DNA from 2 places in the Novosphingobium sp. 1529 genome. Region 2 is predicted to be linked to the other one. Evidence: riboswitches for the same ligand, from Rfam matches in the RefSeq annotation. Region 2 holds a riboswitch; the other holds the start of a gene.
The links. Region 2 has a riboswitch for cobalamin ahead of cobW (cobalamin biosynthesis protein CobW). Riboswitches for the same ligand answer to the same signal wherever they lie in the genome.
Positions count from the first base shown of each region.

Region 1: linked by a shared signal. The riboswitch ahead of ABIC78_RS04405 (TonB-dependent receptor plug domain-containing protein) and the one ahead of cobW (cobalamin biosynthesis protein CobW) in region 2 are both predicted to bind cobalamin.

Region 1 is NZ_JBEPKW010000001.1:971,141-986,668, reverse strand. It holds gene ABIC78_RS04425 (2-oxoglutarate dehydrogenase E1 component) at 1-43, opposite strand, end outside; gene mdh (malate dehydrogenase) at 327-1,289, opposite strand; gene ABIC78_RS04415 (hypothetical protein) at 1,677-2,042, opposite strand; gene ABIC78_RS04410 (cell wall hydrolase) at 2,257-3,564, opposite strand; cobalamin riboswitch at 3,740-3,909, shown strand; gene ABIC78_RS04405 (TonB-dependent receptor plug domain-containing protein) at 4,033-5,913, shown strand; gene ABIC78_RS04400 (ABC transporter substrate-binding protein) at 5,947-6,861, shown strand; gene ABIC78_RS04395 (FecCD family ABC transporter permease) at 6,858-7,841, shown strand; gene ABIC78_RS04390 (ABC transporter ATP-binding protein) at 7,856-8,593, shown strand; gene uvrA (excinuclease ABC subunit UvrA) at 8,707-11,667, shown strand; gene ABIC78_RS04380 (23S rRNA (adenine(2030)-N(6))-methyltransferase RlmJ) at 11,721-12,551, opposite strand; gene ABIC78_RS04375 (DHA2 family efflux MFS transporter permease subunit) at 12,670-14,238, opposite strand; gene ABIC78_RS04370 (type III polyketide synthase) at 14,357-15,406, shown strand; gene ABIC78_RS04365 (isoprenylcysteine carboxyl methyltransferase family protein) at 15,403-15,528, shown strand, end outside.
Region 2 is NZ_JBEPKW010000004.1:200,054-215,581, reverse strand. It holds gene ABIC78_RS11285 (HoxN/HupN/NixA family nickel/cobalt transporter) at 66-1,133, shown strand; cobalamin riboswitch at 1,205-1,425, shown strand; gene cobW (cobalamin biosynthesis protein CobW) at 1,620-2,657, shown strand; gene cobN (cobaltochelatase subunit CobN) at 2,673-5,939, shown strand; gene ABIC78_RS11270 (ferredoxin-like domain-containing protein) at 5,936-7,096, shown strand; gene ABIC78_RS11265 (precorrin-8X methylmutase) at 7,080-7,709, shown strand; gene cobI (precorrin-2 C(20)-methyltransferase) at 7,706-8,458, shown strand; gene cobJ (precorrin-3B C(17)-methyltransferase) at 8,455-9,216, shown strand; gene ABIC78_RS11250 (cobalt-precorrin-6A reductase) at 9,180-9,941, opposite strand; gene ABIC78_RS11245 (bifunctional cobalt-precorrin-7 (C(5))-methyltransferase/cobalt-precorrin-6B (C(15))-methyltransferase) at 9,940-11,148, shown strand; gene ABIC78_RS11240 (cobalamin biosynthesis protein) at 11,151-11,528, shown strand; gene cobM (precorrin-4 C(11)-methyltransferase) at 11,525-12,307, shown strand; gene ABIC78_RS11230 (cobyrinic acid a,c-diamide synthase CobB) at 12,304-13,617, shown strand; gene cobF (precorrin-6A synthase (deacetylating)) at 13,614-14,378, shown strand; gene cobO (cob(I)yrinic acid a,c-diamide adenosyltransferase) at 14,368-14,973, shown strand; gene ABIC78_RS11215 (DUF1636 domain-containing protein) at 15,006-15,413, shown strand; gene cobT (nicotinate-nucleotide--dimethylbenzimidazole phosphoribosyltransferase) at 15,410-15,528, shown strand, end outside.

The DNA of each region.
Region 1 (15,528 bases), on a different contig from region 2:
CCTGTGAAGGATCAACTTCGTACTCGTGCACGTCCTGTGCCATGGTCAATTCACTCCTGTGCCCCCGGGGAGGGGAGGGGCTTCGGAAAAAGGTTGTGGGCAGAGTGCATACCGGCGCAGCCTGCCTGTGACTGTCATCGCTTTCCCGCCGCCATGGCCGGACCGGCCGCCCTGCGCATGCCTTGCGCGCAATGGGCCAGGTATCCTTAATGGCGTCTGGTCAGCGCCCTTCGCAAAGGGTCTTATCGCTTTTGCCGGCCTGAAAAACAGCCCGGTAGAAGGTGCCGCGGCCGCCCCGGAAAGGACGGCCGCGAACCATGCTGCCATCAGGCGAGCGAGGGATCGATGCCCTTGCACGCCACCAGCAGTTCCTTGACTGCGTCGACCGAGACCTGGAGGTTGGCCTTGGCGGTTTCATCGAGGTTGATTTCGATGACCTTTTCCACGCCGCCAGCGCCGATTACCACCGGCACGCCAACATAGAGGCCGTCAACGCCATAGGCGCCGTCGACATGGGCGGCGCAGGGCAGGATGCGCTTCTGGTCGTTGAGGTACGCTTCGGCCATGGCGATGCCCGAGGCGGCCGGGGCATAGAACGCCGAACCGGTCTTGAGCAGGCCGACGATTTCGCCGCCGCCCGAACGGGTGCGGGCCACGATCGCGTCGATCTTTTCCTGGGTGGAAGCGCCCATCTTGATCAGGTCGGTGACGGGGATGCCGGCGACGGTGGAATATTCCACGACCGGAACCATGGTGTCGCCGTGGCCGCCGAGCACGAACGAGTTCACGTCGCGCACCGAAACGCCGAATTCCCAGGCGAGGAACGTGCTGAAGCGCGCCGAGTCGAGCACGCCAGCCATGCCGACCACCTTGTTGGCGGGCAGGCCGGAGAATTCGCGCAGCGCCCAGACCATCGCGTCGAGCGGGTTGGTGATGCAGATCACGAAGGCGTCGGGCGCGTTGTCGCGGATGCCTTCGCCGACCGACTTCATCACCTTGAGGTTGATGCCGAGCAGGTCATCGCGGCTCATGCCGGGCTTACGCGCCACGCCAGCCGTCACGATGATGACGTCTGCGCCAGCGATGTCCTTGTAATCGTTGGTGCCGATGATCTTGGCGTCAAAGCCTTCGACCGGGCCGCACTGCGAGAGATCGAGGGCCTTGCCCTGCGGAACGCCTTCCACCACGTCGAACAGGACGATGTCGCCCAGTTCCTTCTGCGCGGCCAGATGCGCCAGAGTGCCACCGATGTTACCCGCGCCGATGAGCGCGATCTTCTTGCGTGCCATGTGCTTTACGGTCCTTTCCCGGAGTCGTCGCGGGACAAGCGTTCAAGCGTTGCCGACTCAAGCCCCCGGATGGAGGTCCCCCCGCGCCCGCGAGACGGGAAGGGTTGCCGGCAAGTGGAGGGGCACGTAGGCCTGCCCGAGAGGGATTGCAACCGCAAAAAACCCCGCATCTGCGGGTTTCTTTGATATCAGTTCGCAATAGCGTTAAGTGGTAAATCTACCGTTCATACGAATGCGACAGGCAAGCCCTTTGCCTCGTTTCAGAACGGTGCGGCCGCCGGGTTTTTCAGGCGTGCCGGCGATGGGCGCAGCCGCAACTGGCTCGGCACGATGGCGCGACGAACCGGGCAGCGTTTGACGAAGCCATCTTGGCTCGCTGCGTGAAATTCATCCGAGCCCGGCAAGTTCCCGGCGCAGGGCAATGGCCTTGCGGCGATCGAGCGTGTGGCACACCTGCGCCCACCAATCCGCCTGTTCCGCGTCCCCCGCCATCGCCGCGCGGGTGGCTGCGCGGGCAGCTTGCCCGGCAGCGGCATGGCCATGACTGGCAAACAGGCGCAGTGCTTCGGCCAGCAGGGCGTCTTCGGCCAGCCGATCAGCGAGGCGCCCGGCCATGGCGCGCACTGGCGAGGGATAGTCCTGGGCTGCCTGGAGCGACCAGGCCGGATTGTCGTTGGCAGGGCGCGGCACGCGGCCGGCGGGCCGACGGAGACAGGGCGAGATCATGCCATAGCGAGGGGCGAAACGCAGCATGCGCGGGTGGTCTCCGTTCTTCATCGCGACACCGAAAGTTCGGCTTTTTTCGTGTTCAAAGCCGTTTTCGGGGTAAACTTCCTGGCGGCTCTGCCGTCCTTCTACGGGGCGTTGCGCTAACAGGGCGTGAGATGAGACGGTAAACGGGACATTGATGTTCCCGCAGACGCGGCCAAGCGTGCCGATGCAGCGCCTGGCCGGGTTCAATCAGCCTTTAGCCATGCGGCTGGGCAATCCATTTTCCGGCGTTTTCATAGGTTTCCCGCGCTTCGGGGCGAACCTGCGGATTGGGCGCGCCGGGCAGGGGCGCTGCCAGTTGCGGTGCGGCGCTGGCCGAGATCGGCCGCTGCGGCGCCTGGCTGGGGCCGTCCATGATGCTCACCGTGGCGCCCAGGGCCGGCGCGCCGGTGTGTTCCAGCGCGCTGATGCGGCCGTCTTCGAAGGCCTTTTCCAGCGTCACCGGATCGGCCACGTCGGCCGCGGCCGGCACCCAGCTGCGCGGATGGGGCGCGGCCAGCGGCTCGCCACCGCGATAGCTGGCGTTGAAGGCGGCGGGCTGGCCGGCCGATCCGGCCCAGCGATAGAAGCGATGCGCCCCGATCGTGCCGATGAAGGCCAGCTTGTCTGACCATAGCGGATGGACCGCGCTGGTATGGTAATGCGTCGCCAGGCCCACCGGGGCAAACACGTTGCCCGCCAGGGCATCGGCTGCCACGCGCCGGGCGCGGTCCCAGAACTGTTGCACCGGGCGGCGCGCCATCGCGCCGTCGCAGGCAAAGCTGAACTGGCAACCGGCGCGTTCCGAGCCCTGGAACACCACGCCGCACACGGTCTTGGGAAAGGCGGGATGCGCCACGCGGTTGAGCACGACCTGCGCCACTGCGCGCTGCCCGGCATCGGGTTCGGACGCGGCTTCGTAATAGATCGCGGTGGTCAGGCATTGCAGCGCGCGCCAGCGGTCTTCGCCGCTGCCGGTGGCAAACAGTGGCCGCGCTGCTGGATTGGCAGACCAGGGCGCGGTGGTGGTGCCATCATCGGCATCGCTGCGGATTGCGGCCACCTGCCGGTCCCAGGCACGGGCGGCGTCCTGCGGGGCAAGCAGGCCGCTGTCTTGCGCCGAAACATAGTAGAACGCCGAGCCGGGAAAGCTTTCGCCCGCCCGCTCGAAAGGTTGCAGCCCGCCGTTGCGATCCTGCGCTGCGGCGGCATCGCTGCCGGGCGAACCCCAGCCGATCGCGCCGAGCACCAGGCCTAGCGCGCCGATCGCGGCAATACCGGCGGCCCGCTCGGCCAGGCGCGAGGGCGCGCGATGCTGGTGGCGCCACGAGGTCATGTCGCGGCGGCGGATGCGTGCGGCAAAATCGCGGGGGCGCACCGGCGGCAGCGTAAGCGCCGCGATCAGCGCGCCATCGGCCTGCCGCTGCCCGGCTAGGGCGACGCGCTCTTCCGGCCCCGGCGGCGGCATCAGCGCCTCGGGCGGAAGGGTGGGCGTGGCGCCGGTGAAGGGAATCGGGTCTGGCATAGGGCGTGAAACAGGGCAGGCTTGGTCTGCGCCATGGTGCGTTACGCGTTGCACTGCAACCATGCACGGCAGGAATCGTCCTCGTCCCGATAAGGCACAGGCTGCTACGGGTTGGTTAATCATGGCTGCGGGCTTGCCCCTTGGTGCAGGTGTCGCTATCCGCCCGGGCTGACGCCACCGGTGCCCGCAACCACGCGGGCTAAGAGGGAAGCCGGAACCAGCCGGCGCTGCCCCCGCAACTGTTTCCGGACGAGCGCCGCGCCCTTGCGCGCCACTGGCCCCTTGGCGGGCTGGGAAGGCCGGCGTGTCGCGTTGACTTCGGATGAGCCAGGAAACCTGCCGGTGTGTGGTCGTTCCGCGGCCGGGCGGGGTGTACCGGGCGCAAGCGTGACGAGTCTTCCGCCAGGGCCCGGCGGACCCTCGCGCCATGGACGGCAAGACTGTCCATGGGCCGGGAGGAAAAGAACCGTGAAGACATCGCTTGTTGCACTGGCCACCGCCGTGATGCTGGCCACCCCTGCCTATGCCGATGAAGCCCCCGCCAGCGATGGCGCGCAGATCACTGTATTGGCCACCGGCAACGACCTGTCGCTCGACCAGACCGGCCAGGCCATCACCGTGTTGCCGTTGCAGACGATCGAGGCGGTGCAGGGCGTTGACCTGACCCGCGTGCTCGATCGCGTGCCGGGCCTGACCTGGTCGCGCACCGGGGGTCTGGGTGCGCAAACCGCCGTGCGCCTGCGCGGCGGGGAAGGGCAGCACACCCTGGTGCTGGTCGATGGCGTGCGCGTGGAAGATCCCTCGGCGCCATCGGGCGGGTTTGACTTCGGCACGCTGACGAGCGGCGGGATCGAGCGGATCGAAGTGCTGCGCGGCTCCAACTCGGTGGTCTGGGGCAGCTCTGCCATTGGCGGGGTGATCGCGGTTACCACGCGCGAGATCGACGGCGTCGAAGCCTCGGCCGAGGCCGGCTCGCGCCGCAGCTATGATGCCGATGCTGTCGCCGGCGTGAAGCGCGACCGCTATGCCTTCTCGATCGATGGTGGCTATGCCACCACCGATGGAGTTTCGGCCGCTGCCAGCGGGACCGAGCGCGATGGCTATGACCAGTGGCGCGTGGGCGGCAAGGCGCGGGTCAACCTCACCGAAACGCTGTCGCTGGTCGCCAATGCCCGCTATGCCGATGGCAAGACCCAGATCGATGGCTATCCCGCGCCCGATTATGTCTTTGCCGATACCCCGGAATACACCACCACGCGGCAGTTCTTCGGCCGCGCCGGGCTGCACTATGCCGGCGGTCCGCTGACGCTCGATGCCGGCTATGCCCTGTCCGACACGCGCCGCCGCTATTACACCGGCGGGGCCGACAACGCGTTCGAATATGGCTACAACGGCCGCAGCGAGCGGGTGGAATTGAACGGCCGCTATAGCCTGCCTGCTGATTTCGCGATCGATTTCGGGGCGGATCGCGAATGGACCCGGTTCGACAGCACCTATGACACGCGCCAGAACGCGCATCTGACCAGCGGCCATGCCATGCTCGGCTGGTACACCGCCAAGGCGAGCCTGGCCGCCGGCGTGCGCTATGACGAACAGAGCCAGTTCGGCAGCAATGTCAGCCTGGGGGCCAACGGCACGGTGGAAGTGGTGCGCGGGCTGCGCCTCAATGCCAGCTATGGCGAAGGCTTCCGCGCGCCCACGCTCTATCAGCTGCTCTCGCCCGATTACGGCAATGCCGCGCTCGCTCCCGAACGCAGCCGCAGCTATGACCTGGGCGTGGTCTATGCCAGCCAGGATGGCGGCTTCCATGCCGGCGTCACGCTGTTCCGCCGCGATACCCGCAACCTCATCGCCTATGTCTCGTGCTTCATGGCGCAAACCGCGCTGTGCCAGGGCCATACCTATGGCGTCTATGACAACGTCGGCAAGGCGCGCGCGCAAGGCGTCGAGCTCGATGTGGGCGCCGCGCTCAGCAGCCAGGTCAAGGGCACGATCGCCTATGCCTATACCGAGGCGACCGACCGCACGCCTGGCGCCGCCACGTTCGGCAACGACCTGGCGCGCCGCCCGCGCCACGCGCTGACCACCTCGCTCGATTGGACCACGCCCTGGGCCGGCCTGGCCCTGGCCGCAGACCTGCGCTTCCAGTCGGAAAGTTTTGACAACGCGGCCAATTCGATCAAGTTGGCGGGCGGTAGCGTCACCACCGTGCGCGCCAGTTTGCCGATCCTTCATCAGGCCGAACTTTTCGGCCGGGTGGAAAACGTGTTCGATCGGCCGCTGGTGACGGCAGCGGGCTATGGCGCGCTGGGTCGTTCCGTGTTCGGTGGCGTTCGCCTGCGGTACTGATGGCGTTGCGCCGGTTGGAGGAATGGCTTTGCCGTGAGCGGCCGCATCGTGCCTGACTTTGCCTTGCTCTGCCGGCGCATGGGGCGCGGTGCCGTGGTGCTGGCGCTGATGCTGGGCGGGTGCGCGCAGGTGGCTCCCGCCGATCCGCAGGCCACCGATCGTCTGCCCCGGATCGTGTCGCTCAACCCTTGCAGCGATGCGATCCTGGCAGAAGTGGCCGATCCCGCGCAGATCCTGGCGCTGTCTTCCTACAGCCGCGATCCGGCACAAACCTCGATGGACGTGGCGCAGGCCATGCGCTTTGCCACCACCGATGGCGCGGTAGAAAGCGTGCTGGCGCTGCATCCCGATCTGGTGGTGACCAGCACTTATGCCGATCCGGCCACGCTGGCGGCGTTGCGCGGGCTGGGCCTGCGCGTGGAAACGGTGGGCATTGCCGAATCGCTCGATGCCGCGCGCGCCCAGGTGCGCAGCCTGGCCGGCTGGGCCGGGCAGCCGGCGCGCGGCGCCGCGCTGATCGCGCGGATCGACCGCGCAGTCGCCGCCGCGGCGCCGCCGCCGGGCACGGCGCCGATCACGGCCGTGCTGTGGGAACCGGGCGGCCTGGTGCCGGGCCAGAATACCCTGGCATCAGACCTGATGATGCGTGCCGGCTTTGCCAATTTCAGTGCGCAACGCGGCCTGGGCCAATCCGAACGCCTGTCGCTGGAGCGCATGCTGGCCGATCCGCCGCGCGTGATCATGGCCGTGGGCACCCCGCGCGGCACCCTGGCCGATCAGGCCGCGCCGCAGGAAGACCGCCTGCTGTTCCATCCCGCGCTGGCGGCGCTGCGCCACACCGCGCGCGTGCCGATTTCCCCCAACCTGATCTATTGCGGCGGCCCAACCATTCCCCGGTTCCTGAACCGCATGGTGGCGGTGCGCCAAGAGCTGGAAGCGATGCCATGAACCGTGCTGCCTTGCCCCTGGTGCTGGGTGGCTTGCTGCTCGTGCTGTTTCCGCTGTGCCTGCTGGCCGGGCAGGTGTGGATCAATCCGTTCGATCCGGCCGGTGCCAATGCCACGGTGATCCTGGCGCAACTGCGCCTGCCGCGCGCGGTGCTGGCGGTGATCGTCGGGGCCGGACTGGGCGCGGCGGGTGCGGCGATGCAGGGCTATCTGCGCAATCCCCTGGCCGATCCCGGCCTGTTCGGGGTGGCGCCGCTCGCCGCGCTAGGTGCGGTGCTGTCGCTGTTTACCGGCTTTGCGGTGCAGCCTTTCGCGCTGCCGGCGATGGCCCTGGCGGGCGCCGCTGGGGGCATGGTGCTGCTGGCACTGATCGCGTCGGGACCGCGCACGGGCCTGGCCGGGGGCGTGGCGCTGTTCACGCTGGCCGGCATGATGCTGTCCAGCCTGGCTGGCGCATTGACCAGCCTGGCGATCAGCCTGGCGCCCAATCCCTTTGCCCTGACCGAGATTGTCACCTGGCTGATGGGCGCGCTGACCGATCGCAGCTGGCACGATGTGGCGCTGGCCGCGCCGCTCACCGCGCTGGGGCTGGTGCTGCTGTGGCGTGCCGGGCCGGCGCTCGATGCCTTGACCCTGGGCGAGCTGGCGGCCCGCTCGATGGGCCTCGATCCGGCGGCCTTGCGCGGATTGATGGTGGTAGGCGTGGGCCTGGTGGTGGGGGCCGGGGTTTCGGCGGCCGGGGTCATCGGCTTTGTCGGGCTGATGGTGCCGCATATCGTGCGCCCGTTCACCGATCGCCGCCCATCCAGCCTGCTGCTGCCCAGCGCGTTGGCGGGGGCGCTGTTGCTGCTGCTCGCCGATACGCTGTGCCGCTGCCTGCCGCTGGCGGGGGGTGAGCTGCGCCTGGGCATCGCGCTCAGCCTGCTGGGCGCGCCGTTCTTCCTGCATCTTCTGCTGCGCCTGCGGCGCGGCCTGGCTTGAGAGGCACCGGGGCCATGGATCTTGTTACCGATGCCGTCACCATGGTGGGCCGCCTGCGCGATGTGCGCGTGGGGCTGTCGCCAGGACGCCTGACCGCGATTTGCGGGCCGAACGGAGCAGGCAAGTCCACGCTGCTTTCGGCGCTTGCTGGCCTGGAAGAGCCCGATGGCGGGCACGTGTCTTTGGGGCAGCATCGCCTGGCCGAACTGACGGCGCGCGAACGCGCCATTGCCATCGGCTATCTGCCGCAAGCGGGCGAGGTGGCGTGGAACGTGACGGTGGAAACGCTGGTGCGGCTCGGCCGCCTGCCGCACCGCACACCGCTGCGGATCGACGCGGCCGCAACCATGGCAGCCTTGCAGGCGCTTGACCTTACCGGCCTTGCCGGGCGCGAGGTGGGCACGCTGTCGGGCGGGGAGCGGGCACGCGCGCTGCTGGCGCGGGTCCTGGCCGGGCAGCCGCGCTGGATTCTGGCGGACGAGCCGCTGGCTGCGCTCGACCTGGCGCACCAGCAGGCGCTGCTCGCCCATTTTCGCCGTCTGGCGGGGCAAGGCGTGGGCGTGGTGGTCGTGCTGCACGATCTGGCCCTGGCGATGAACCATGCCGATCACGTCATCGTGCTCGACCGTGGCACCGTGGCCGCCAATGGCGCGCCGCACCTGGCGCTGGCCGAAGGCGTGCTAGCCGGGGTCTGGGGCGTCAAGGCACGCTGGGTGGGCGATGGGCGCACCCGCGCGCTTGCGATCGGCTGATCGGCTCCCCACATCAGGGGTCAATCGCCCTTGCCCACCGAGCCATCTTGCGCAGTTCTTGCTGCGCTGCGACAGGCTTGCGTGAATCGAACAAATCTGGAACATTGCCCTTCATGTCGACCGCCCCCACACGTGCGCCCGGTGCCGCTCGCTCCGCGCTGACCACCCTTTCCGTGCGCGGCGCGCGCGAGCACAACCTGAAGGGGATCGATGTCGATCTGCCGCGTGACAGCCTGGTGGTGATCACCGGCCTGTCCGGTTCGGGCAAGTCCAGCCTGGCGTTCGACACGATCTATGCCGAAGGGCAGCGGCGCTATGTCGAATCGCTGTCGGCCTATGCGCGCCAGTTCCTGGAAATGATGCAGAAGCCCGATGTGGAGCACATCGACGGCCTCTCGCCGGCCATTTCGATCGAGCAGAAGACCACCAGCCGCAACCCCCGCTCCACCGTGGCGACGGTCACCGAAATCTATGACTATATGCGCCTGCTCTGGGCGCGGATCGGCGTGCCCTATTCGCCGGCCACCGGCCTGCCGATCAGCGCGCAGACCGTCAGCCAGATGGTCGATCGCGTGATGGCCCTGCCCGAGGGCACGCGCGCCTATCTGCTGGCGCCGGTGGTGCGCGGCCGCAAGGGCGAATACCGCAAGGAACTCGCCGAGTGGCAGAAGGCGGGCTATACCCGCGTGCGCATCGATGGTGAGCTTTACGCGATCGAAGACGCCCCCGCGCTCGACAAGAAGTACAAGCACGATATCGAGGTGGTGGTCGATCGCATCGCGGTGAAGGACGGCATCCAGACACGCCTGGCCGACAGTTTCGAGCAGGCGCTCAAGCTGGCTGACGGGCTGGTCTTCATCGACCTGGCCGATACGACCGTGGCTGAATTGAATGGCGAGGCGGCGCCGGAAAAGGCCAAGAAGGGCACAGCTAAAGGCCAGCTCAAGGGCGCCGGCTTGCCCGACAACCGCATTGTCCTGTCGGAAAAGTTTGCCTGCCCGGTCTCGGGCTTCACGCTCGATGCGCTCGAACCTCGGCTGTTCTCGTTCAACGCGCCGCAGGGGGCGTGCCCGGCCTGCGACGGGCTGGGCGAAAAGCTGCTGTTCGACCCGCAACTGGTGGTGCCCAACGAGCATTTGAGCCTCAAGCAGGGCGCGATCGTGCCCTGGGCCAAGTCCAACCCGCCCAGCCCCTATTACATGCAGGTGCTGGCCAGCCTGGCTGATCATTTCGGCTTCAACCTCGATACCCCGTGGGACAAGCTGCCCGGCGAGGTGAAGATCGTGATCCTGCATGGCACGGCGGGCAAGGCCGTGCCGCTGACCTTCATCGACGGCAAGAAGAGCTACACCGTTTCCAAGGCGTTCGAAGGCGTGATCGGCAATCTCAATCGCCGCATGTTGCAAACCGAAAGCGCCTGGATGCGCGAGGAACTGGGCAAGTTCCAGACCGCGCAACCCTGCGAAACCTGCAACGGCGCGCGGTTGAAGCCCGAGGCGTTGAGCGTGAAGGTAGCGGGCAACGACATTTCCGCCAGCACGCGCCTGTCGGTCAGCGATGCACTGGAATGGTTCGCCACGCTCGATGGCAAGCTGACCAGCCAGCAGAGCCAGATTGCCAAGGCGATCCTCAAGGAAATCAACGAACGCCTCGGCTTCCTCAACAATGTCGGGCTCGATTACCTCAACCTCGATCGCACCTCGGGCACGCTGTCGGGCGGGGAATCGCAGCGTATTCGCCTGGCCAGCCAGATTGGTTCGGGCCTGTCGGGTGTGCTCTACGTGCTCGACGAACCCTCGATCGGCCTGCACCAGCGCGACAACGACCGCCTGCTCGAAACCTTGAAGCGGCTGCGCGACCTGGGCAACACGGTGATCGTGGTGGAGCATGACGAGGACGCGATCCGCGCGGCGGACTATGTCGTCGATCTCGGGCCCGGCGCGGGTGTCCACGGCGGCGAGATCGTTGCCCAGGGCACGCTCGACGATATCCTCGCCAATCCCGACAGCCTGACCGGGCAATACCTGACCGGCGCACGCCGGATCGAGGTGCCCAAGAAGCGCCGCAAGGGCAATGGCCTGTCCCTGGTGGTGGAAGGCGCGCGGGCCAACAATCTCAAGAACGTGACGGCCAAGATTCCGCTCGGCACGTTCTGCTGCGTCACCGGCGTGTCGGGCTCGGGCAAGTCCAGCCTGACCATCGATACGCTGCAAGCGGGCGCCTCGCGCGTACTCAATGGCGCGCGCGTGGTGGCCGGCGCGCATGACGCCATCAAGGGCCTGGAACATTGCGACAAGGTGATCGAGATCGACCAGTCGCCGATCGGCCGCACCCCGCGTTCCAACCCGGCGACCTATACCGGTTCGTTCACCCTGATCCGTGACTGGTTTGCCGGCCTGCCCGAAGCGCAGGCGCGCGGCTACAAGGCCGGGCGGTTCAGCTTCAACGTCAAGGGCGGACGCTGCGAGGCGTGCCAGGGCGATGGCCTGATCAAGATCGAGATGCACTTCCTGCCCGACGTTTACGTGACGTGCGAGGAATGCGGCGGCAAGCGCTACAACCGCGAGACGCTGGAGGTGAAGTTCAAGGGCCACTCGATCGCCGACGTGCTCGACATGACGATCGAAGACGCGGTGGAGTTCTTCAAGGCCGTGCCCCCGATTCGCGATCGCATGGCTATGCTGGGCGAAGTGGGCCTGGGCTATGTCAAGGTGGGGCAGCAGGCCACCACGCTATCGGGCGGCGAAGCGCAGCGCGTGAAGCTGGCCAAGGAACTGGCCCGCCGCTCCACCGGCAAGACGCTCTACATCCTCGATGAGCCCACCACGGGCCTGCACTTCGAAGACGTGCGCAAGCTGCTGGAAGTGCTCCACCGCCTGGTGGAGCAGGGCAACAGCGTGGTGGTGATCGAACACAATCTGGATGTGATCAAGACCGCCGACTGGATCATCGACATGGGCCCCGAAGGCGGCGTGCGCGGCGGCGAAGTGGTGGCCGTGGGCACGCCGGAACAGGTCGCCAAGAACAAGGCGAGCTTCACCGGCCACTATCTGGCGCCGTTGCTCAAGCGATGAGCGCCAAGCCCCTCGCCGCCGTGCGGGGAGGGGCTACGCCGCAGGCCGCCCGATCACGCGCCCAGCCAGGCGGTGGCAAGCTCGCCCCGGTGCCCCTCTGGCGCCAGCGCGGCGCGCAGCGCTTCGAGCATGGGCGGCAGTGCCTGGGTAAAGGCGTAGGGCGGGTTGACGATGAACAGCCCGGCGCCGTTGTAGATGCCCGGCTGGTCGGCATCATAGAGCCAATGTTCGATGGTCAGCAGTTTCGGGATGCGCAGCTTGCGCAGCTGTTCTTTCCACCGGACATGCGCGGCGCGGTCCTTGAGCGGGTACCAGATCACCGTCACGCCATGGGCCCATTTGCGATGGGCTGCGGCAAGCGTCGTGACGATCCGCGCGCGTTCGTCGGTCTGTTCATAGGGCGGATCGACCACCACCAGCCCACGCGCCGTGCGTGGCGGCACCATCGCCAGCCATAGCTCATAGGCATCACGCTGATGCACGGCGGCGGGCGTATCGCGCATTGCGCCGCGCAGGGCATAGGCATCGTCGGGGTGTTTTTCGTTCAGGATCAGCAGATCCTGCGGCCGCAGTAGCTGCGCCAGAAACCGTGGCGAACCGGGATAGAGCTGTGGCTCGGCGCCCTCGTTCACGGCCTGCACGGCGGCGCGATAGTCGTCCAGCAGGGGGTTCTGGTCGGCAAAGGCCCGCATCACACCCTGCGTCGCTTCGCCGGTGCGCTGGGCCGCATCGCCGCGCAGGTCGTAAATCCCGCAGCCGGCATGGGTGTCGATCAGGGTCAGCGCGCCGTCTTTTTGCTGCAAGGCCCGCACCAGCGCGATCAGCAGGGCATGCTTGACGACATCGGCGCTGTTGCCCGCATGGAAGGAATGGCGGTAATTCATGCTGCTTCAAAATCCTGACGGTCTGCCGAGATGCGGGCACGCGGGCTGGCACGCCCTGGCCGCACCGCTGCGACAGCGCCCTTAGCCTGCGACGTCACTCTTCACCAGACCAGCCGTGTCAGTCGCGCAGCGCCGCGTCCCGGCGCACGAACCACAGCGCCAGGACCGCGAGCGCGACCAGCACGCCGCATAGCAGCCACGCGGCATTGACGGCGGGAACGAGCGCGGCCTTTTCCACCAGGGGCCGCACCATCTCGGTGGTGAAATCGTCGAGCGGTTGGCCGCGCTGTTCCAGGAAAGCGTCGCGCGGAATGCCGATGCGCACGGCGGTGGCTACGTCGCCGGCGCGCAACTGGTCGGCGATGTGGTTGCCGGCGGTGGCGGCGCGGCTGAAGATCGTGGTGTCGATCAACGCCAGGCCAACCGCACCGCCCAGATTGCGCATCATGTTGAACAGCCCACTGGCATCGGCCACGAGCCGATCGGGCAGCCGCCCCAATGCCATGCGGGTTGGCGGCAGCAGGCAGAACATGATGGCGGCGCCACGCACGATCTGGGGCAGAATCATCGCCTGAAAATCGGTCTGCTCAGTCTGCCTGGTGCTGAGCAGCAGGCCGATGGCGAACAGCACGAAGCCGAAACCGGTGAGCAGGCGCGGGTCCATCCGGCGTTCGGCATAGACGGCGATCGGCGCGACCAGCAGCTGGGTGCAGCCGGTTACCAGCATGATCTCGCCAATGCGCAGCGGGCCGTGTTCGCGCACCAGGCCGAGGAAGAAGGGCATGAGATAGGTGGAGCCGAACAGCCCGAAGCCGAGCACGAAGCTGAGCAGGCAGCCGATGGTGAAGTTGCGATCGGCAAAGCAGCGCAGTTCCACCAGCGGGGCAGAGGATGTCACCGTGCGCCAGACAAAGCCGATCGCGCTGATGCCCGACGCGCAAAGCAGCGCGACCACGCGCAGGTCTGCCCAGCCGCGCGACGGCGCGTCCTTGAGGCCGAGTTGCAGCGCCACCAGCGCGGCGGCGAGCAGCACCAGCGCCAGCGCGTCTATCGGCCGGCCAGCCTGGCGGCCGGTCTGCTTGCCGCGCAGGAACAGCAACACCCCCAGGCTGGCAACGATGCCGGGCACGATGTTGACGCGAAACAGCCAGTGCCAGGAATAGGACTGGGTGATCCACCCGCCCACGATCGGGCCGATGGTGGGCGCCAGCACCGCCGCCACGCCGGCGATCGTGGTGGCAAGGCCCTGGCTGCGCGGCGGAAACAGCAGGAACACGGCGGCGAACACCGCCGGGATCAGCGTTCCCCCGGCAAAACCCTGGACCACGCGCCAGGCGATCAGCTGGGCAAAGCCGCTACTGGCCGCGCACCCTGCCGATGCCAGTGTGAACAGGCAGGCCGCTGCCACGAACAGCCAGCGCATGCCGAGCCGCGCGGTAAGAAACCCGGTCAACGGGATCGCGACGATTTCGGCGGTGAGATAGGCGGTCTGCACCCACACCATGCGATCGGGCGCGATGCCGATCGCCGCCTGGATGGCGGGCAGCGAAGTGGCGACGATCTGAATATCGAGGATGGCCATGAACATGCCCAGGCACATCAGGATAAAGCCTATCCATTCGCGATAGCTTGCGCCGTCTCTTTCGCCTAGGCTCGGGGCGTCCGTGCCAACCATGCGTCCAGCCATCGATTCTCCTGTGCGAAATCGCCCTTGTCCTATCGCAGGCAAGGAACTCGCTCTCGTCAAAATCGTTTCGGGCTGCACCTTTTTCACCGGTTCGCCGGTCTTGCAGGCGATACCGTAGATGCTGCCCGTTTCAATTCTCTCGCTTGCCACCCAAACTCCCCCGAATATCCTGCCCCAGGAAGAGGCGATCGCCACGGCGCGTACGCTCATTGGCGGGCATTTCGCCGATTTCGAGCGGCTGGCTGCGGTCTATACCAACGCTGGCGTCCACACCCGCCAACTGGCGCGGCCGGTGGCCTGGTATCGCCAGGAACGCAGCTTTGCCGAACGCAGCGCGGTCTATCTCGAGGTGGCGCTCGATCTGTGGGTCGCGGCGGCCGAACGGGCCTTGGCCGAGGCCGATCTGCGTGCCGACCAGGTGGATACGATCGTGACGGTATCGTCCACCGGCATCGCCACGCCCAGCCTTGAGGCGCGGGCCATGGCGCACGTGCCGTTCCGCACCGATGTGGTGCGCGTGCCGGTGTTCGGCCTGGGCTGCGCCGGGGGCACCACCGGGCTGGGCCTGGCCAGCAAGCTGGCCCGCGCCGCGCCGGGATCGCATGTGCTGTTCGTGACGGTGGAACTGTGCAGCATGGCCTTGCGCACCGACCGGGCGGACAAGGCCGATATCGTGTCGACCGCGCTGTTCGGCGATGGCGCGGCGGCCTGCGTGCTGCGCAGCGGCGAGGGCGGCTTTGCGCAGATTACCGCCAGCGCCGAAAAGACCTGGCCCGATACGCTCGACATCATGGGCTGGCAGGCAGAGCCAACCGGCCTGGGCGTCGTGCTCAATCGGGCCATTCCCGCCTTTGCCCGGCAGGAAATGCGCCAGGCGATGGAGGAGATGCTTGCCCCGCAAGGCTTGCGGATCGAGGACGTTGACCGCTTCATCTGCCATCCCGGTGGAGCCAAGGTGGTCGATGCATTGGAAAGCGCCCTTGCTCTGAACCAGGGCGCACTGGTCAAGGAGCGCGAGGTTTTGCGGGATCACGGCAATATGTCTGCACCAACGGTGCTGTTCGTGCTGGATCGCTATCGGCAAGAGGGGCTGCCGCCGCTTTGCGTGATGAGCGCGCTGGGGCCGGGGTTTACCGCGTCGTCGCTCACGCTGCGGTGTGCGGCATGAACGCGGCCTATGCCATCATGGCCTTTGTCACGCTGCAACGCCTGAGCGAGCTGGTGATCGCGCGGCGCAACACCGCGCGGCTGATGGCGGCCGGGGCGCGCGAAGTGGGCGCCAATCACTAT
Region 2 (15,528 bases):
CTTGTGGCGTGCGCGTGGCGTCCCGCGTCCGGCTCCGTCGCCATTCTGGCCGGAGTATTCCGCTCGTGCCTGTTTCCTTTCCTGTTCGCCGCCTGCTGGCCCGTTCGGCCGCGCCCTCGCTGCGCCGGCGTATCGCTACTCTTTTGGCCGCGCTGCTGCTGGCCAATGCCCTTGCCTGGCTGTGGGCGCTGGGCCTGTTCCATGATCAGCCGCTGATGCTGGGCACCGCCGTGCTCGCCTGGGGGCTTGGCCTGCGCCATGCGGTCGATGCCGATCACATCGCCGCGATCGACAATGTCACGCGCAAGCTGATGCAGCTGGGGCAGCGGCCGATCGCGGTGGGCCTGTGGTTTGCCCTGGGCCATGCCACGATCATCGCCATCGCCTCGGTCCTGGTGGCGCTTACGGCCACGGCGCTCGCCCGGTTTGGCGCCTTTCGCGAGGTGGGCGGGATGATCGCCACGACGATATCGGCGCTGTTCCTGTTTGCCATTGCCGCGATGAACCTGGTGATCCTGCGTGGGGTGTGGCGCACCTTTGCCCATGTGCGCGCAGGGGGCACCTATGTGGAGGAAGACCTTGACCTGCTGCTGTCGGGCCGGGGCCTGCTATCGCGCCTGTTCCGCCCGATGTTCCGCCTGGTCACGCGCTCGTGGCACATGGCGCCGCTCGGTTTCCTGTTCGGGCTGGGTTTCGATACGGCCACGGAAGTCGCGTTGCTCGGCCTGTCGGCCAGCCAGGCGGCGAGTGGCCTGGCGCTCGGCACGATCCTGGTGCTGCCCGTGCTGTTTGCCGCAGGCATGGCGCTGATCGATACGATCGACGGTGTGGTCATGCTTGGCGCTTATGAGTGGGCCTTCGTCAAGCCGATCCGCAAGCTCTATTACAACATCACCATCACTCTGGTTTCGGCTCTGGTGGCGATCGTGATCGGCGGGATCGAGGCGGCCGCACTGATCGGCCAGAAGCTGGGCCTGACTGGCGCGCCATGGCGGTTGGCGGCCGATCTTGCCGGCAATTTCAATGGGCTGGGCTTTGCCATCATTGCCCTGTTCGCGTTGTGTTGGCTGGCCAGTGCGGCGATCTATCGGTGGCAGCGGCTCGACGAGATCGAGGTGGTTCGCGCAATCTGATGTCATGCCCGGTTGGCTTGGCCGGCGAACTGGGCTAGGAGGGCAGCGCAGGCAGCGGTTTCGGCCGGTGCCCTGCAAAAGATCGCGTCGGTGCCCCGAGAGGGGCTTAATCGGGAATGCGGTGCGGGGCTTTGCCCCAAGTCCGCAGCTGTCCCTGCAACTGTAAGTGGCGAGCGCGATGCACTGGTCCCCGCACGACGGGGATGGCCACTGGGCCCCAAGCGGGCCTGGGAAGGCGTGCATCAAGCCCTGACCCACGAGCCAGGAGACCTGCCGGCGTACTGGTCGCTCTTGCCTTGATCCAGGGGATGGTCCGGGCACGGTAATACTTCCGTCTGGGCGACGAAGACTTGTGCGGCTGGGGCTGCACGGGTTGCGTTGTGGTGGGCGCTTTCGTGCGCCGGTCCGCTGCCGCGCGCCTGGCCGGATCGTTTTCCGGCAAGCCCTGCCGTGTCGCTCGCCTGGCGCCGCGGAAGGGTTTTGTGCATGCCGGATCTGGCAAAAGTGCCTGTCACCATCGTGACCGGCTTTCTCGGCGCGGGAAAGACCACGCTGATCAGCCACTTGATTCGCCACGCCGGCGGCCGCCGCCTGGCCGTGGTGATCAACGAGTTCGGCACGCTGGGGGTGGATGGCGATATCCTCAAGTCCTGCGCCATTCCCGATTGCCCGGCCGAAAACATTGTCGAACTGGCCAATGGCTGCATCTGCTGCACCGTGGCCGATGATTTCATCCCCACGGTCGAACGCCTGCTCGCACTCGATCCCCGGCCCGATCACATCCTGATCGAAACCTCGGGGCTGGCGCTGCCGAAACCACTGCTCAAGGCGTTCGACTGGCCGGCGATCCGCAGCCGCATCACGGTCGATGGCGTCCTGGCGCTGGCCGATGCAGAGGCGGTGGCCGCCGGCCGCTTTGCCCCCGATCTGGCCGCGCTCGACGCGCAGCGTGCCGCCGATCCGGGGATCGACCATGAAACCCCATTGGCCGAAGTGTTCGAAGACCAATTGGCGTGTGCCGATCTGGTGCTGTTGACCAAGGGGGATCTGGCCGGCCCGGAGGGCTTGGCCAAGGCGCGGGTGATCATTACTGAGACGGCGCCGCGCGCGGTTCCGGTGATCGACATGGCCGAAGGCGCAGCCGATCCGCGCGTGATCCTGGGGCTGAACGCCGCAGCCGAAGACGATATCGCTGCCCGCCCGTCGCACCACGATGGCGCCGACGATCACGAGCATGACGATTTTGCCAGCACCGTGGTGCCGCTGGGCGAGGTATCCGATCCGGCCGACCTTGCCGCGCGGATCGCCCGCCTGGCCACAGAGCATGGCGTGCTGCGCGTGAAAGGCCATGTCGCCGTGGCGGGCAAGCCGATGCGCCTGCTGGTTCAGGCCGTGGGCGCGCGGGTGCGCCATCAGTATGATCGGCCCTGGCAGGCGGGAGAGCCGCGCATCGGGCAACTGGTGGCGATTGCCGAGCGCGACAGGCTCGACCCGCAAACCATCAAGGCGGTGCTGGCGGCCTGAGCGGCGGCACCCCCCATGCACGTCATCTTCCGCGAAAGCCACGGGCTTGAGGAAATGGCCGTGCCCCAGGATCTGGGGCAGGCGCCGGCGCCGCTCGTCGTCCTGTCGTTTTCCGACAGCGACCTGGGCGCTTTTGCCGCTGGCTGGCACCTGGCCCGTCAGGCCGATCCGGCGTTCCCGCTGCTGCGCCTGGCCAATCTGGCCGCGCTGGAACATCCCTTGTCGGTCGATACCTATATCGATCGCACGCTGGTTGGCGCGCGGGCGATGCTGATCCGCCTGATCGGCGGGGTTTCGTGGTGGCGCTATGGCCTGGGGCAGGTGGCGGCCCTGGCGCGCGCGCGCGGCGTGGCGCTGGCGGTGCTGCCGGCTGATGGGCGGGCCGATCCGCAGCTGGACGAAGCCTCTACTCTGCCGTGCGAAACCCTGCGTGATCTGGCCGTGCTGTGCGAGGCGGGCGGGGCCGATGCTGCCCATCGCGCGCTAGTGACACTGGCACAGGCGGGCGGGCTGGCGCTGAACGCAACCGCGCTGGCCGCGCCGGTGGCGCCGCTGCCGGCGGCGGGCCTGTGGCATCCCCATGGCAAGGCGGTGGACGCCGCGCGCCCGCTGGTGCTGGTCGTGTTCTACCGCGCCTATCTCACCGCGCGCGATGTTGCGCCGGTAACCGCTCTGATCACCGCGCTGGAGGAAGCAGGCCTGGCTGCGCAGGGGCTTTACGTCACCTCGCTCAAGGAACCACAATCGCGCGCGGTGGCGGCGGCAGAACTCGGCCGGCTGCGCCCGGCCGCGATCATCAATGCCACGGCCTTTTCCGCGCGTGACGATGCCGGGCATAGCCCGCTGGACTTGGCCGGCGTGCCGGTGTTCCAGGTGGCATTGGCCACCGGCACGCGCGAAAGCTGGGCAGGCGCCGCGCGGGGCCTGGCGCCGGCAGACCTGGCCATGCATGTCGTTTTGCCAGAGATTGACGGGCTGCTGTTTGCCGGCGTCGCCAGTTTCAAGGAACCCTGCGCGCAGGATGCCGATCTCGGCTTTGCCCGCCACATGCACCGGCCCGATCCGGCGCGGATCGACGCCATCGTGGCGCGGGTGGCTGGCTGGATCGCGCTGGCCCGGCGCCCCGTGGCGCAGCGGCGCCTGGCCTTGGTGCTGTCAACCTATCCGGGCAAGGCGCATGCCATGGCCCATGCGGTGGGCCTCGATGCCTTGGCCTCTACTACAGCGTTGCTCGCCGATCTGGCCCAGGCCGGGTATGCAGTTGCGCCGCCCGGTGACCTGGCCCACCGGCTTGGCCGTGAGACGCTGGGGTTTCCGCTGGAAGCCTATCGCGCCGCGCTGGCGCAGCTGCCGGCTGCGCTGCGAACCGATCTGGCACAAAGCTGGGGCGCGCCAGAGGATGATCCGGCGGTTCGCGATGGCGCATTCCACTTTGCCGCGTTGCGCGCGGGGCAAGCGCTGGTGGCGTTGCAGCCCGAACGCGGCGATCTGGTCGGGCGCGACGAAGCCTATCACGATCTGTCGCGCTGCCCGCGCCATGGCTATGTCGCCTTCTATCTGTGGCTGCGGGCGCAAGGGATCGATGCCCTGCTGCACATGGGCGCGCATGGCACGCTGGAATGGCTGCCGGGCAAGGCCGTCGCGCTGTCAGATGCCTGCTGGCCCGAGGCGCTGATCGGCAGCGTGCCGGTGATCTATCCCTTCATCGTCAACGATCCGGGCGAGGCGGCGCAGGCCAAGCGCCGCATCGGCGCGGTCACGCTGGGCCACATGCCGCCGCCGCTGCGGCGCACGGAAAGCGGCGCGGGCCTGGCTGGGCTGGAGTCGCTGCTCGACGAGTTTTCCGGCGCGGTGGGCCTTGATCCGGCGCGGCGCGACCGGCTGATCGTGGCCATCCGCGCGCAGGCGCAGGCGCTGGGGCTTGAGGCAGAGCTGGGCATCGATCCCGCCGCCACCCCGGCCGAGGCGATTGCCCGGATCGACCGCTTTGTCTGCGATGTGAAGGACAGCCAGTATGGCGATGGCCTGCACATATTCGGCCGCGGCCCGCAGGGCGGGGCAGAGCGCGATGGTGTGCTGGCCGCGCTCGACGGGCGCCGGGTTACGGCGGGGCCGGCCGGATCGCCGTGGCGCGGCCGGGCGGATGTGCTGCCCACCGGGCGCAATCTCTATGCCGTCGATCCGCGCGCCGTGCCAAGCCGCGCCGCCCATGCGCAAGGGGTGGTGCTGGCGCAGGAACTGGTGCGCCGCCATCTGCAGGATCACGGCGATTATCCCCGTGCCCTGGTGGTGGACCTGTGGGGTTCGGCCACGATGCGCACCGGTGGCGAGGAATTTGCCATGGCGCTGCACCTGTTGGGCGCGCGGCCGGAATGGGATGCCGCCTCGCAACGGGTGACGGGGATCGAGATTCTGCCGATCGCTCGGCTCGATCACCCGCGTCTGGATGTGACGCTGCGTATTTCGGGCCTGCTGCGCGATGCCTTTCCGCTGCTGCCGGTGCTGTTCGGGCAGGCGGTGCGCGCCCTGGCGGCGCGCGACGAGCCGCTGGAGTGGAACCCGTTTGTCGGCAAGGCGCCAGGTGCGCGGGTCTATGGCCCGGCGCCGGGGCGCTATGGCCTGGGCATGGGGCAGGCGGCGCAAAGCTATGACGCCGCCGGCCGCCGCGCGGCGGGTGAAGCCTGGCTGGCCGCATCGGACCACGCGTTTGATACCGGCGCGGCGCAGCCCGACCTGGCTGGCCTGCGCGTCCGTGTGGCGCGGGCCGGGGCGTTTGTTCACGCGCAGGATCTGCCTGAAACCGATCTGCTGCTCGCCGCAGACTATGCCGCGCACGAGGCCGGGTTTGCCGCCGCGCAGGGCGTGGCCGGGGGCAAGGCAGCGCTCTATCACCTCGACAACCGCGACCCCGCGCGGCCCGTGGCGCGGCCCTTGGGCGAGGAACTGGCCCGCGTGGTGCGCGCCCGTGCTGCCCATCCCGGCTGGATCGCCGGCATGATGCGCCATGGCTTTCGCGGCGGGGCAGAACTGGCTGCCACGCTCGATCATCTGGGCGCCTTTGCCCACCTTGCCCCCGGCAGTGTGCCGCCGCAGCTGTTTGATCTCTATTACCAGGCCACCTTGGGCGATGCTGCCGTGCGCGCATTCCTGGCGCGCGAGAACCCCGGCGCCCTAGCCGCGATGCAGCACGGCTTTGCCGCGCTGCATGCCGCTGGCCTGTGGCCCACGCGGCGCAATGCCATTCTTGCCGATCTGGCCGATTACGCCAGGGGCAGGGCATGAGCGGCTTTCGCGTGGCGGGCTGGTGCCCCGATGCCTGGCGCCCGATGGCGGCGGGTGATGGCCTGTTGCTGCGGATCAAGCCGCGCCTGGCGCGCCTATCTCGCGATGCTGCGCAAGCGGTATGCGCGCTGGCCGTCCAGCATGGCAATGGCTTGATCGATGTGTCGCGGCGGGGCAACCTGCAACTGCGCGGGCTCGATCACGCGGGTTGGCAGGCTGCGCTGGCTGATCTGCTGGCGCTGGGCCTGGTCGATGCCGATCCGCTGGCAGAGGCGCGGCGCAACCTGCTGGTGGCGCCCGGCTGGCGCGATGGCGATGACACGCAGCGCATCGCCCAGGCCTTGCTTGCCCGGCTGGATGAACTGCCCGCGCTGCCGGCCAAGGCCGGGTTCGTGATCGATGCCGGCGCGGCGCCGGTCTTGCTGGCAGAGCCGGGCGATTTCCGGGTCGAGCGCAGCAGCCATGGTGGCCTGATCCTGCGCGCGGCTGGGCGCGCCCATGGCGTGGCCTTGGCGCCCGGGGCAGAGGTTGATGGACTGATCGCACTGGCCCGCTGGTTCGTGCAAAGCGGCGGGCAAGGGCGCATGGCGCGCCATCATGCCCCGCTGCCTGCGTGGGCGGCTGGGCAGGATCTTCCAGCGGCGTTGGCGCCGGCCTGGCGGCCAGGGCCTTGCGCGCTCGGCATGGTGCATGGCGCGCCATTCGGCCGGGTTGCAGCGCCGGTGCTGGACGCGGCGCTGGCCGAACCCGGCGCCCAAGCGCTGCGCATCACGCCCTGGCGCCTGCTGGTGGTGGAAGGCGCCGGCGGCGATGCCGTGTCCGGCCTGATTGCCGATCCGGCCGATCCGCTGCTGCGGGTGGAAGCATGCCCCGGCGCGCCGGCCTGCCCGCAGGCGCATGTGCCCACGCGCGATCTTGCCATCGCCCTGGCGCCGCATGTGCGCGGCACGCTGCACGTATCGGGCTGTGCCAAGGGCTGCGCCTGCACCCGCGCCACCGATCTTGTGCTCACCGGCCGCGCCGATGGCCGGTTCGACCTTGCGCGTGATGCCGCCGCCGGCGCGCCGCCGTGCCAGGCGCCGCTCACCGCCCAGCAAGTGCTCGACCAGTTTGCAAGTTGCCCCAGTGCGGAGCTGCCCAATGCCCCATGTCTATGAAACCGATGGCGCGGCCATCTATCGCCAGTCTTTCGCCATGATCCGGGCAGAGGCCGATCTGGCGCGCTTTTCGCCTGCCGAAGAGCCAGTGGCGGTGCGCATGATCCATGCGGCGGGCATGGTGGACCTGGCGCCGCACATTCGCTTTTCCGCCGATTTCGCCACGGCGGCGCGCGCCGCGTTGCGCACGGGGGCGCCGATCCTGTGCGATGCGCGCATGGTGTCGGAAGGCGTTACCCGTGCGCGCCTGCCTGCGGCCAATCCAGTGCTGTGCACGCTGCATGATCCGGCGGTGCCAGCCCTGGCCCAGGCCATGGGCAACACCCGCTCTGCCGCCGCGCTGGAGCTGTGGCGCCCGCACCTGGCCGGCAGCGTGGTGGCGATCGGCAATGCGCCCACCGCGCTGTTCCACCTGCTGACCATGCTGGAAGACCCAGCCTGCCCGCGCCCGGCCGCGATCATCGGCTGCCCGGTCGGCTTTGTCGGCGCGGCCGAATCCAAGGCCGCGCTGTGGGCGTGGCACGGCGTGCCGTGTTGCATCGTCGAAGGGCGCCTGGGCGGCAGCGCGATCACCGTGGCCGCGATCAACGCCTTGGCGAGCGACGCGGAATGAGCGCGCCAGTCCTTGCACCAGTTGGCCCGATCGGCACGGTCCACGGTGTCGGCCTTGGCCCCGGCGCGCCCGACCTGTTGAGCGTGCGCGCCGATCGGCTGGTGCGCGACACGCGCCACATCGCTTATTTTCGCAAGGCCGGGCGGCCGGGCCAGGCGCGGCGCATCGCGGCAGACCTGCTGCGCGCCGATGCCGTGGAAATTCCCATGGAATACCCCGTCACCACCGAAATCCCGGTCAGCGATCCGCGCTACAACGCATGTCTCGCCGCGTTCTATGCCGCGTGTACCGTGCGCTTGGCCGATCTGGCCCGCAGCGGCGAAGACGTGGTCGTGCTGTGCGAGGGCGATCCGTTTTTCTATGGCTCGTTCATGCACCTGCACAGCCGCCTGGCGGGGCAGGTGCCGGTGCAGGTGGTGCCGGGCATCACCGGGATGGCGGGCGCGTGGAATGCCACCGGCGTGCCCATCACCTGGGGCGATGATGTGCTCACCGTCGCCATGGCGACCCTGTCCGAGGCGGAACTGACCCGCCGCATCCGCGATACCGATGCCCTGGTGGTGATGAAGATCGGCCGTCACCTGGCCAAGCTGCGCCGCGCCGTGGCTGCTGCGGGACGCGAGGGGGAGGCTTGGCTGGTGGAACATGCCGCCATGCCCGGCCAGCGGGTTACGCCGCTGGGTGAGGCCCAGGCCGTCACGCCCTATTTCTCGATCCTGTTGATCCACGGCCAGGGGCGCCGGCCATGAGCGGCACATTGGCGATCGCCGGGCTCGGCCCGGGCAGCGAAGCGATGATCACCCCGCAGGTGCGCGCGGCACTCGATGCCGCCACCGATGTGCTGGGCTATATCCCCTATGTCGCGCGTGTGGCGCCGCGCCCCGGCCTGGTGCTGCATCCATCGGACAACCGGGTGGAGCGGGAGCGCGCTGCTGATGCGCTTGACTTGGCTGCGCAAGGGCGCCGGGTGGTGCTGGTCTCATCGGGCGATCCCGGCGTATTCGCCATGGCCGCCGCCGTGTTCGAGGTGTTGGAAAGCGGCCCGCAAGCGTGGGACGATGTCGCGATCGAGGTGCTGCCGGGCATTACCGCCATGCTCGCCGCCGCCGCGCGCGCCGGGGCGCCGCTGGGCCACGATTTCTGCGCGATCAACCTCTCTGACAATCTCAAGCCGTGGGACATGATCGCGCGGCGTCTGCGCCTGGCGGCAGAAGCGGATTTTGCCATGGCGCTCTACAATCCGCGCTCGCGCGCACGGCCAGATGGCCTTGCCCGCGCGCTGGAATTGCTGCGCACATGCTGCGGCCCGCAGCGGCCGACCCTGTTTGCCCGCGCCGTCTCCACCCCGCAGGAAGACCTGCGCATCGTCTCGCTGGCGCAGGCGGTGCCCGAGATGGCCGACATGCGCACCGTGGTCATCGTGGGATCGAGCCAGACGCGGATCGTGGCGCGTGCCGCCGGCCCGCTGCTTTACACCCCGCGCAGCGCGGGCGGGGTGCTGGCATGAGCGATCCAGTCAAGCACTTGCGCCGAATCGTGGACTTCGTGGCGCGGCGGGATGAACGGCCGGTCGATCATGATCACCGGCAGGCCCAGCGCGCGCGCGGCGATCAGCTTGGCCTGCGCGCCGCTGCCGCCGGCGTTCTTGCATACCACCACGCCGATCGCCTGGTCGCGCAGCAGCGCCAGATCGCCCGCCACAGTGAACGGCCCCCGGTCCACCACCAGGCGATGGCGCGGCAACAGCGGCGGTGCGGGCGGCGCGTCGACAAAGCGCAGCAGATAGTCATGCTGCGGCTGGGCGAGGAAATCGGCCACGTGCAGCCGCCCCAACGCCAGCATCACACGCCGCGCCGGGCCAGCGAGGGCCGCTACGGCGCCGGCCACGTCTGGCACCATGGTCCAGCGGTCTTGTGGCTGGCCCTGCCAGGCCGGGCGGGTAAGCGCGATAAGCGGCACCCCGGCCTGCGCGGCGGCGGCGATGGCATGGGCGCTGATCTGCGCGGCAAAGGGATGGGTGGCATCGACCAGGTGGGTGATGCCTTCCTCGCGCAGATAGGCGGCCAGCCCGGCCACGCCGCCAAAGCCGCCGATCCGCGTGGGCAGGGGCTGCGCCAGCGGGGCGTGGGTGCGCCCGGCATAGCTCAACCGGGCGGCAATGCCTTGCGCGGCAAGCAGGCGGGCCAGCGCGCTGGCCTCGCTCGTTCCGCCCAGCAGCAGGACATTGGCCATGGCTGATACCCCTTTGCGCGCATGGTTGACGATCATCGGCCTTGGCGAAAACGGCCGCGACGGCCTGTCCCCGGTGGCCTTGGCCGAACTGGACGAGGCCGAGGTGGTGATCGGCCCGCCGCGCCATCTGGCCTTGCTGGGCTCGCTTAAGGCCAAGGCGGTGGAATGGCCAGTGCCCTTTGCCGATGGTGTCGCCCAATTGCTCGCTTTGCGTGGGCGCCGTGTGGCGATGCTCGCATCGGGTGATCCATTCTGGTTCGGTGCCGGCAGCAGTGTCATCACCCACCTCGCGCCGCACGAATGGCTGGCCCATCCGCAGCCATCGACGTTTTCCCTGGCGGCGGCGCGCCTGGGCTGGGCAGTGCAGGATTGCGCGTGCCTGGGCCTCCACGCCGCGCCGCTGGCGCGCATGCGTCCGCATCTCGCGCCCGGCCAGCGCGTGATTGCCCTGTTGCGCGATGGCGCGGCGGTGGCAGACCTGGCAGCCTATCTCGTCGCGCTGGGCTTTGGCGCCAGCACGCTATGCGTGCTCGAAGCGCTGGGCGGCCCGCGCGAGCGGGTGCGTTGCTTTGAGGCGCAGGCTTTTGCCCTTGGCGATGTCGCCCATCCGGTGGCGGTGGGCATTGTCGTTGCCGGGCAGGGGCTGGCTCTGCCGCTCACGCCCGGACGGCCCGATGCGCTGTTCGCCGCCGATGGCCAGATCACCAAGTCAGCCGTGCGCGCGCTCACCCTGGCGGCGCTGGCGCCACGCGCGGGTGAACTGCTCTGGGATATCGGCGCCGGCTCTGGCTCTGTCGGCATCGAATGGCTGCTGGCCCATCCCGCCAACCGCGCCGTGGCGATCGAGGCCGATCCGCAGCGTGCCGCCCGCGTGCGCGGCAATGCCGGGGCACTGGGCGTGGATCGCCTGCGCGTGATCACCGGCCGCGCGCCGGCGTGCCTGCCCGATGATCCGCCGCCCGATGCGGTGTTCATCGGCGGCGGGCTGTCGGCCGCGCTGCTCGATGCGCTATGGGCGCGGCTGCCGGCCGGCACGCGGCTGCTCGCCAATGCCGTGACGTTGGAATCCGAAGCCCTGCTTACCGCCTGGTATGGCCGCGTTGGCGGCAGCCTGTTGCGGATCGAACTGGCCGACGCCGCGCCACTCGGCACGCGGCATGGCTGGAAGGCGCGCTATCCGATCGTGCAGTGGAGCGTGGTGCGATGACCATGATTGTCGCCGGCCTGGGCTTTCGCGCGGGCGCCCCGCTTGCTGCTCTGCGCGCGGCCTTTGCCCTGGCGCAGGAAGGACTGCCCGCCGCCACCCATCTGGCCACGGCGGCAGACAAGGCCCCGGCTGTGGCGCCGCTGGCGCGCGCGCTGGGCCTGCCGCTGATCCCTTTGGCGGCCGATGCCGTGCAGCGCTGCGGCACGGCCACGCAATCTGCCGCCAGCCTGCGCACGCGCGGCACCGGCAGCCTGGCCGAGGCAGCCGCGCTGGCCGCAGCGGGGCCGGGCGCGCAGTTGCTGTGCCACCGCCAGATATCGCCCGATCGCATGGCCACGTGTGCCCTTGCTCAGGGCCATGCCCAGGAAATTGAACAATGACGGTCCATTTTGTCGGCGCCGGCCCCGGCGCGCCCGATCTCATCACCTTGCGCGGGCGCGATCGTATCGCCGCGTGCCCGGTGTGCCTCTATGCCGGGTCGCTGGTGCCCACCGCGCTGCTCGCCCACTGCCCGCCCGGCGCGCACATCGTGAACACGGCGCCTCTCTCGCTTGACCAGATCATGGACCACATCATCCAGGCCCATGCCGCTGGCCACGATGTGGCGCGGCTGCATTCGGGCGATCTGTCGGTGTGGTCTGCGCTGGGCGAGCAACTGCGGGCCTTACGGGCGCTAGGCATTCCCTTCACCATCACGCCCGGCGTCCCCGCCTTTGCCGCCGCCGCCGCCGCACTGGAAAGCGAACTGACGCTGCCCGCGCTGGGCCAGTCGGTGGTGCTGACCCGAACGCCGGGCCGGGCCAGTGCGATGCCACCGCGCGAAAACCTGGTGGCCTTTGCCCAGACCGGCGCGACGCTCGCCATTCACCTGTCGATCCACAACCTGGCGCAAGTGGTGGCCGATCTGCTGCCCGATTATGGCGGCGATTGCCCGGTGGCGGTGGTGTCGCGCGCCAGTTGGCCCGATCAGCGCGTGGTGCGCGCCACCCTGGACAGCGTGGAGGCCGCCGTGGCCGGCACGATGGAGCGCACCGCGCTGATCCTGGTCGGCCGCGTGTTGGGCGCTACTGATTTTGTCGAAAGCAGCCTCTATGCCGCCGATTATGATCGGCGCTTTCGCCCGCAGCATGGCGGCGAAAGCGGCGGGGCGCGGGCATGAGCGTGCCGGGCCTGATGATCGCCGCGCCCAGTTCGGGTGCGGGCAAGACCACGCTGATGCTGGGCCTGCTGCGCGCGCTGCATGGCCAGGGGCTGGCGGTGCAGCCATTCAAGAACGGGCCGGACTATATTGATCCGGCGTTTCACCAGGCGGCTTGCGCGCGCGCCTCGTTCAACCTCGACAGCTGGGCCATGGCGCCTGGCCTGATCGATGCCCTGGCAAGCCAGGCCGGTGGCGCCGATCTGGCCCTGGCCGAAGGATCGATGGGCCTGTTCGATGGCGTGGCCAGCGTGGGCGCCACCGGCAACGGCGCCAGTGCCGATGTGGCGCGCCGGCTGGGCTGGCCGGTGATCCTGGTGCTCGATGCCTCGGGCCAGGCGCAATCGGCGGCGGCAACGGCGCTGGGCTTTGCGCGGTTCAATCCCGCGCTGCCGGTGGCCGGCGTCATCCTCAACAAGGTGGCAAGCCCGCGCCATGAAAGCTTGCTGCGCGCCGGCATGACGGCGATCGGCATGCCGGTGCTGGGCGCCCTGCCGCGCCGCGCAGACCTTGGTCTGCCAGAGCGGCACCTGGGCCTGGTCCAGGCGGTGGAGCATCCCGATCTGCCCGCCCGCCTGGATGATCTGGCCACCTTCATGCGCGATCATGTCGATATGGCAGCGCTGGTTGCAGCGGCGCGCGCAATGGGCGCCCCGCCCACCGCATCAGCCGCGCTGCCGCCGCCCCCGGCGCAGCGGCTTGCCGTGGCGCGCGACGCGGCATTCTCGTTTCTCTATCCCCACCTGTTGCACGGCTGGCAGGCGGCTGGCGCGCAGATCCTGCCGTTCTCGCCGCTCGCCGATGAAGCGCCGCCGGCCGATGCCGATCTCGTCTGGCTGCCCGGCGGCTATCCCGAGCTGCATGCCGGGGCGATCGCGGCGGCGGGGACATTCCTGGCGGGCCTGCGCCGCCACGCGCAGACCCGCCCGGTGCACGGCGAATGCGGCGGCTACATGGTGCTGGGCCAGGGCCTGGTCGACAAGGCCGGCGCGCGCCACGCCATGGCCGGGCTGCTGGCCCTGGAAACCAGCCATGCCCAGCGGCGCCTGCACCTGGGCTATCGCGCGGCCCGGCTGCTGGCGCCGGTGGGCAGCATGGCGGCCGGCACCGCGCTGCGCGGCCACGAATTCCACTATTGCACCATCCTGGCCCAAGGCGATGCGCCACTGGCCACGGTGGTCGATGCCACCGGCGCGGCCGTGGCGGAAAGCGGATCGCGGCGCGGGCAGGTGACGGGCACGTTCTTCCACATGATTGCGGGGGCCGTGTGATCCAGCTCGATCTTATAGGGATCGGCACCGGCAACCCCGATCACCTTACCCTGGCGGCGGTGCGCGCGATCAATGGCGCAGACGTGATTCTGCTGCCCAACAAGGGCGCGGACAAGGCCGGGCTGATCGATCTGCGCCGCACGATCTGCGCGACGGTGCTGACGCGGGCCGTACCGTTCGTCGAATTTGCCATGCCGCTTCGCGATGGCGCGGGCGACTATGCGGCGGCAGTGGATGCCTGGCATGACGCCATCGCGCGGGTGTGGCAGGCAACCTTGGCGCAAGCCCTGCCGCAGGGCGGCCGCGCCGCGCTGTTGGTGTGGGGCGATCCCGCGCTCTATGACAGCAGCCTGCGCATCGCGGCGCGGCTGATGGGGCAGGGTGCGGCCCTCGCGGTGCAGGTCGTGCCGGGGATCACCAGCATCGCGGCGCTGACCGCCGCCCACGCCATCCCGCTCAATCCGCTGGCCGGGCCGGTGATGATCACCACCGGCCGCCTGCTGCGCACCCATGGCTGGCCGGTGGGGGCTGATCATCTCGTCGTGATGCTTGATGCCGGCGGTGCGTTTGCCGCGCTGGACCCTGCGGGCATCACCATCTGGTGGGGCGCATACCTGGGCATGGCGCACCAGGCGCTGGAGCATGGCCCGCTGGCGGCGGTGGGCCCGCGTATTCTCGCCCGCCGTGCCGCGCTGCGCGCGCAGCATGGCTGGATCATGGACATCTATCTGCTGAAAAGGGAAACGGCCGATGCAAGCTGATGAAGACGCGCGCCACGCCGACAAGATGCGCAAGAAACAGGCCGCGCGTGACAAGATCATGGCCACCAAGACCCAGGAAAAGGGCCTGCTGATCGTCCATACCGGCAAGGGCAAGGGCAAGACCACTGCGGCCATGGGCATGGTGGTGCGCGCCATCGGCCATGGCCAGCGCGTGGGCGTGGTGCAGTTCGTCAAGGGCGCGATGACCACCGGCGAAAAGGCCGTGTTCGATGCCTTTCCCGCCCACGTCGATTTCAAGCCGATGGGCGAAGGCTTTACCTGGGACACGCAGGACCGCGCGCGCGATGTGGCCGTGGCCCGCGCCGCCTGGGACGAGGTCAAGCGCATGATCGCCGATCCGGCCTATGCCATGGTCCTGGCCGACGAACTCAACATCGTGCTGCGCTATGACTATCTGCCGCTCGACGAGGTGCTGGCCGTGCTGACCGCGCGCCCGCCGATGAAGCACGTGATCGTGACGGGCCGCAACGCGCGCGACGAACTGATCGCGGCGGCCGATCTCGTCACCGAAATGGCCCAGATCAAGCATCCGTTCCGCGCCGGGGTGAAAGCCCAGGCGGGTATCGAGTTCTGACATGTTCCGTTTGCATCACAAGGATTTCCCCCATGCTTACCCCCGTTGACGATGGCCCCGCCGTGGTGGCCTGCAACACCTGCCGGTTGAGCGCCGACCTGCGCGAGGATGACCAGGGCCAGCGCGGTGGTGCGCGGCTTTTGGCGGCGCTGCGCACGGTGCAGCAGGGCGATGCGCGCTATGCCGGGATTGCCGTGCAGGAAATGGCCTGCCTGTTTGCCTGCAAGGACCACTGCACCGTGCACCTGCGCGCGCCGGGCAAGGTGGGCTATGTTCTCGGCCGTTTTGACGCGGACGAAGCGGCCGCCACGGCAATCCTCGATTATGCCGCCGCCTATGCGCAAAGCGAGCATGGGCGCGTGCCGTTCAAGGAATGGCCGCAAGGGGTGAAAGGCCATTTCATCAGCCGCACCCCGCCAGCCGGGTTCGTCGCGGCATGAGCGCGTTTGCTTCTCCGGCCGCGTTCGATGCGGCGCTTGCCGATCTGGCCATGCCCGATGCTGCGGCGGCCGCCGCAGCGCGGGCGCGGCAGGATGACCTGACGAAGCCGCCCGG